2 regions of the Paenibacillus sp. FSL H8-0332 genome follow, and region 1 is predicted to be linked to the other one. Evidence: riboswitches for the same ligand, from Rfam matches in the RefSeq annotation. Region 1 holds a riboswitch; the other holds the start of a gene.
What was found. A riboswitch is a leader RNA that binds a small molecule or an ion and turns the genes downstream of it on or off. The one in region 1 is predicted to bind cyclic di-AMP.

Region 1 (3,410 bases):
ATCTGGCCTTCATCGCCCAGGATTCGAGAACGGCCTCTCTTGCAGCGCTGTCGGTCTATCATCAGAACCAGGAAGCGTTCTGGAAGTATTTCGATGCGATCTATGCCAATCAGGGGAATGAAGACAAGGAATGGGCTACGCCTGACTTCATGGTGAGTCTTGCCAAGCAGCTGGAGCTACCGGTGGATTATGACCTGCTGCGCAAGGATATTGATGGCCGTACCTATGAAAAGGAGCTTGACCGGGATATTCAGCTTGGCACGGATGCGGGCGTAACGAATACACCGTCCTTGTTCGTGAATGGCATCAAGGTGAAGGAGCCTTTCAATATGGAGGCGATTGACGCCCAGATTCAAGCAGCAACAGCAGCAGCAGCTGCAACCGCCCAATGACCGCCTTCTCTGCCTTCTGCCGGCGTAATTGTCTGTACTTGGCCTGGTTCGTCTGTGTGGTGGCTGTAGCGGGAAGCCTATATCTCAGTGAGGTCCTGCATTACGAGCCGTGCAAGCTGTGCTGGTTCCAGCGGATCTTCATGTACCCGCAGCTGTTCCTGCTGGGGATCGCCACCTACCGGGCGGACAAGCGGATCATTCCTTATGTGCTTCCCCTTAGCCTGATCGGCGGGAGCATCTCCATTTATCATTATGCGGAGCAGAAAATACCGGCACTCAGCAAAGTGATTCCCTGTACAATCGGCGTACCGTGCAACAAGGATTATCTGAATTGGTTCGGATTTATAACGATCCCTTTGCTGGCACTCATCGCGTTTGCATTAATTTCCATTTTACTATGGACAGGACGCAAAGAGGAGCCTGTAGAGTAAGAAGCTGACGGACAGAAGGAAGAGAAGAGAATCCCCTTAATTTTAGCAAAAAATAATATGCAAAAACCCTGTAAAATCACGTGATATAGGGATAATGAAAGAGAATGAAAGATCAAGACATACCGGATGATGAATTTGGTTGTTTTGAGTTCTTTTCATTCTTTTTTCATTTGTTTCCACGCTTTACGGAAGACGCATTGTAGCTTAATATTAGTCCTTGTGAGAAGTTGAATATGCGCTGAATTTTCCGGAAGGAAAAACGGGGGAACCACACTTTGGCCAAGGCCAAAAGGGGTGAATCGGAGCAGTCCGCAAGGACCTGTAACCGTAGGGCTACCACAGTCCGAATCCGCCAGCTAACCTCGTAAGCTACTAGTGGGATAATGACCATGCACATTAGGCATGCGGATCATTTCCGTATGCTTATTTTGGTGCCTGCATTTATGAAATCCACTTATGAAAACAGCGCAGGGAAAGCCCATTTCAACTTAACCAAGAGAGGAACTGTTATTACAATGGTAAGCAAGGTAAAACGACTATTGATCGGGCGTCCGATGAAGTCGAACGAACTCGATCATGAAAAGTTATCCAAGGTGAAAGCACTGGCTGTCCTGTCTTCTGATGCGCTATCGTCTGTAGCCTACGGAACAGAACAAATTCTAATCGTACTGGTGGCCGCCGGGTTCACCGCCATCTGGTACTCCTTGCCAATTGCATTAGCCGTATTGGGCTTGCTGGCCATCCTGATTCTGTCTTACCGGCAGACGATATTCGCCTATCCGCAGGGCGGAGGTGCTTATATTGTAGCCAAAACCAATCTTGGGGTGCATACCGGGCTACTGGCCGGCGGCTCGCTGCTGGTGGATTACATTCTGACGGTGGCGGTAAGCGCCTCGGCGGGGACGGATGCGATCACCTCGGCTTTTCCAAATCTGCATAATCATAGTGTCCTTATAGCGGTATCTGTTATCGTACTCTTAACGATTGTCAACCTGCGCGGGGTGACCGAATCGGCCTCCTTCATCGCTATCCCGGTCTATCTGTTCGTTGTCTCCATCTTCGTGCTCATCATCTCGGGGGTCTTCAAATATATGACCGGCGGCGCCCACGCCCATGTTCCTGAGATTGGCTCGGCGGTGTCGAATGTGAGTATGTTCCTGCTGCTGAAGGCGTTCAGCTCCGGCTGTTCGGCTCTGACCGGAGTTGAGGCAGTCTCCAATGCCATTCCTAACTTCAAAGCGCCGGCGGAGAAAAATGCAGCCAAAACGTTGATGCTTATGGGTCTTATTCTCGGGGTGATGTTCACAGGAATTACGGTGCTCGCTTACTGGTACGGCATCATGCCCGATGAGAAGGCTACAGTGGTCTCACAGATTACCCAGTCTACCTTCGGCCGTGGCGGGCTGTACTTCTTCATTCAGGGTATTACGGCGGTTATCCTGTTCCTGGCAGCCAATACGGCGTACTCAGCCTTCCCGCTGCTGGCGTTCATGTTCGCCAAAGACAAATATCTGCCCCATGCCTTCATGGTGCGCGGCGACCGGCTCGGCTTCTCCAATGGGATTATTTTCCTCGGCGTGATGTCGGCATTGCTGGTAGCGGCTTTTCACGGGAATACGGAAGGACTCATTCCATTATATGCAGTAGGGGTATTCATTCCGTTCACGCTGTCGCAGCTGGGCATGATGGTGCAATGGTACAGAACGAAGCCGAAAGGCTGGCAGAGCAAGTTCGCCGTGAATACGGTTGGAATGCTCACCACGTTAACGATTACCCTAATCTTCATTATCACCAAATTCTCCAGCGTGTGGATGGCCTTCATCTTCCTGCCGGTCGTCATTATTGTGTTCCACCGGATTCACCGCCATTATATGAATATTGCTGATCAGCTACGGATCTGTCCGGCTACTGATAAGCCTTGTATCAAAGGAAGCACCGTAGTCGTTCCAGTCGCTGGTGTAACCCGCGCTGTACTGCATTCGATCAGCTATGCGAAGTCACTGACCAATAATGTTGTGGCGGTCTATGTAGGGTTCGATGAAGAGGAGATTCACAAGATGGAGCAGAAGTGGGAAGAGTGGAACCCTGGAGTGCGCCTGATTGTCCTGCGCTCCCGTTACCGCAGCATTATCCGCCCGCTGGTGAAATTCATTGATACGGTGGAGTGGAAGACGGCTTCAACGGACCATATTACCGTCCTGATTCCGCAATTCGTTACCAAGCACTGGTGGCAGGCCGTGCTGCATAATCAGACCAGCCTGTTCATCCGCTCTTATCTGATGAATCAGAAGGACATTGTCATCGCTACGGTTCCGTTCCACCTGCATAAATAATATAGAAGATTATAAGAAGACGGCTGTTTCTGCTTGATGCGGAGGCGGCCGTTTTTACGTTATTATAAGTTATTGGTTGACATAGAGAATGAGAATCAATATCATCAGTATAGACAAGGTGAAGGTAACAGGGCTTTTGCCAATCAAGAGGGTAACATACAGGAGGGGTATTCAATGTTTTCGTTCAACCTGCAAGGATCCAGAAGCGGGAAGCTGGCGGTGGCCGGACTTATGACTACAACACTGCTGCTGTC
Region 2 (3,410 bases), 3.4 Mb from region 1:
ACAATTGTTGACAACAGGTTTCATTACTCTTACCCAGGAAGGTGATCCTCTGATGTCTATTCAACAAATTCACACTAAGGAAGAACTAGAGCAATATATCGGGCAGCCTGGCAAAAAACTGCTCTTCAAGCACAGCACCACCTGTCCGATCAGCGCCAAGGCCAACGAGGAATTCCAGGCCTATGCACAGCATTCAGATACTCCTGCAGCCGTGGTCCATGTGATCGAAGACCGTCCTGTCTCCAACCAGATTGCTGAGGATTTAGGGATCAAGCATGAATCCCCGCAGATTTTCCTGCTGGAGGACAGCGAAGTCCGCTGGAACACCTCACACTGGAAGATTACCCAAAAAGCGATAAAGGAAGCAGTGGAACAATGAGCGCGAACGTAATTGTCTATTCAACCTCCGGCTGCAGCGAATGCAATCAGGTCAAGCAGTTGCTTGAGAGCAAGGGCATTCCCTTCGAGGTCCGGGATGTGATGACAAGCTCCGTCTACCAGGAGGAAGTGGAGAAGCTGGGATTCATGGGCATTCCAGTCACCGTATCCGGGGACCGGGCGGTCAAGGGCTTCAATCTTCCTGAGCTTCAGGAGCTTATGGATGCTGCTGTTCTGTAATATACGTAAAGGTGCTGTCTTCTCAACAGGAGCAGCGCCTTTTTTATTGCGATTCATAGAGGTAGGCGGCGACGATACCTGGGGACCCTTCCTCCCCACTGCCGTCTGCCAAAAATAAAAAACAGCGCTTGAGCGAGATAAATGGCAGATAATCTGCTATATATATGAGTTTTGGCTTCACTATGCACAGCCATTCAGCCATTTGCTGAAAACAAGTCGAATAGCACTCTTTTCCATTTTTACAACCCCCCTCTGAACAGAGTATGATTCGTGTTGAAAGCAAATGAACGCATTCATGAAAATGAGCATATGCATTGCACGCTGAATTTCCGTCATGTGGAAAACGGGGGAACCATCCGGCCGTCAGGCCGACTTGGGGTGAATCCGAAGGAGAATGCCACGCGCAAGTCTCCGGCAGGTAGGGCGACTCTCACCGTCCGAATCCGACAGCTAACCCCGTAAGCGCTAAGAGAGAGCCAGATCCGCCACGATTTTGCGCTAGGCGTCTAACGCCTTATACCCAAAACCGCAGGCAGAGGTCCTCCTCTGTCCTGCGGTTTTTTGCGCGCTGGAATGAACACTAAAGTACAGATTCAGGAAGGAACGTGACCACATGCCTGACCCCTTATCGCCCAAGGCAGCAAGCGCTGCCGGATTCAACCACTTCATCCAGCAATCTAGCGGCCCCGTCTATGCGCTTAGCTGCCTGCTGCTCGAAAAGGGGGCCCGCGCCGAGCAAGCAACCACCGCCACCTTCGCGGCACTCCATCCACTGTGGCTGAAGGACAGCCTCTCAGGAGACGGCGCTGCTGCTTCTGCCTACAGAGAGTGCATCCGCCAATGTGCCGTGCTCGCCCGGGACCGTAGCCGCTGCGCTTCTGGGCTGCTTAACTGGGATGATCACGTTACCAGTGCCTTATGGTACGGCATCCAGCTCCCCCTGCCCGACATCAGCCAGATCCTGGAGTGCAGCATCCCCGAGCTGAAGGCGCGGCTTAGAGGAATACGCGAACAGATGGCAGCCGCACATTCAACCTTGCCTGCGGTCCACCGCCCTTCGGCGGGATGAGACTGAGGAAGATATGGGATATAGGCATGAGTGCGGTAGAAGGAGATGGATAGCGGGCCGTGCGGACTACAGATCCGCTATTTCGGCAAATGGGACCATGCCGAAGGCCAAGCGGACTGAGAGGCGCTTAATTAACCCATTCCGCCTCATTTTGCGCTCCACACAGCCCTTAACGTCCTATCAGTCCGTAACGGGGAGTTAATCGGTCTTTTTCACGAAATAAGGGCCGCTGAGTCCGCAAAATAACCCCACAAAGTGGGGTTTAGCTTCGATGATGACTCAGGTACTTTGCGGGGACCCAAAACATATAAATTCTAGAGTAAAGGGCTGGATTAACCAGCCCCTCCTCATCAAACCGTACGTGAGGTTTTCCCTCATACGGCTTTCCGATGTTTGTCATTCATGAGCATGCAGATCACAATAGCGTTTTTAGTCCATTCATGTTGGCTATATACTTGACTTCAGATAGTGAACTCATCCATCTTCTGCGCTGTCTCTTCTTCGCGTACCACCGGGTTAATCGCTGCAGAATATACCAGTCTAGCTTAGCTAATCTCTTTTGGCTGTAGTTCGTGTAGTAATAATTTCTCCATCCTTGTATCTTCGGATTGAGCCATTTCACGTGTTCCGCAAACGATTTAGATCGCATGCCGGGCGGTGCTAATCTATCTTTGACCACGCCTCGAATACGTTCCTCTGCCTTCTTCGTTAGCCACTGCTGGGTGGTATAGTACACCTTCCCTTGAGAGGTTTCTGCTTTCGTTTTTCGGTGGTGCATTCCTAAGAAGTCGAATCCTTCCTCTCCTGTCCACAGGCCTACAATGCGAGTTTTGACCGGGTGTAAGGTTAACTCTAGACGTTCCATAATCCTGCTTATGAGCTCATAAGCATGTTCGGCGTCCTTTTTGGTTTTACAGACCACCACCAGGTCGTCTGCATACCTTGTCAGTTCTCCCAACCCCCTTCCGTATTTCTCCCATAGTCGGTCAAAGTAATTCAGATAGATATTCGCCAGTAGCGGTGAAATCACCCCACCTTGCGGTGTGCCTAAATCGGAACGCCTTACGTTTCCTTCTTCCATCACACCCGCTTGAAGCCACTTCCGTATTAATTTCAGGATTCGCCTGTCATTGATACGCATTTGTACCAATTTCATAAGTTTCTCCTGGTTAATGTTGTCGAAGTAGCCTTGGATATCGACGTCGACTACCCAATTCCCTTTGCGGTTGCAGGCTTTCCGGATTCGATCCAGCGCTCCTTTCGCACTTCGCTTCGGGCGAAATCCGAAGGATACTTCTTCGAAGTCTGCTTCAAAGATCGGTTCAATCACGAGTTTCGTTGCCATCTGTATGACTCGGTCGCGCACCGTCGGGATACCCAGCGGTCTTTGTTTCCCGTCTTTCTTTGGGATATAGTGCCGCCGTACGGGCTCTGGATCGTAGCTACCTGCTTTCAATTCTCGCTCACAGTCCTTCAGGAACCGTATTTCTCCTTGTGCTTCAATATCTGCGAGCGTCACGGCATCTACTCCAGCCGCTCCCTTGTTTGCCTTAACTCGTCTCCAGGCTTCACTCAGCACATCCCAGCGATAGACTTTGTCGTACAGCGCATGGAATTTACGCTTGTTGTTCTCCTTGGCCGCATGACCTAGCTTTTCTTGGAGTTCTTGAACTTTTTCTTTGGGTGTCGTTAGCCGGTTGGCATTCACTCACTCGTACCTCCT

Region 2: another riboswitch for cyclic di-AMP. It lies ahead of NST43_RS01100 (hypothetical protein); the one in region 1 lies ahead of NST43_RS15820 (APC family permease).

Annotation. Positions count from the first base shown of each region.
Region 1 covers NZ_CP150145.1:3,675,371-3,678,780, reverse strand. Annotated here, with positions in the region: gene NST43_RS15830 (DsbA family protein) at 1-392, shown strand, start outside; gene NST43_RS15825 (disulfide oxidoreductase) at 389-823, shown strand; cyclic di-AMP (ydaO/yuaA leader) riboswitch at 1,050-1,210, shown strand; gene NST43_RS15820 (APC family permease) at 1,339-3,156, shown strand; gene NST43_RS15815 (ABC transporter substrate-binding protein) at 3,331-3,410, shown strand, end outside.
Region 2 covers NZ_CP150145.1:253,446-256,855, reverse strand. Annotated here, with positions in the region: gene ytxJ (bacillithiol system redox-active protein YtxJ) at 53-379, shown strand; gene NST43_RS01105 (glutaredoxin family protein) at 376-618, shown strand; cyclic di-AMP (ydaO/yuaA leader) riboswitch at 928-1,097, shown strand; gene NST43_RS01100 (hypothetical protein) at 1,232-1,687, shown strand; gene ltrA (group II intron reverse transcriptase/maturase) at 2,103-3,395, opposite strand.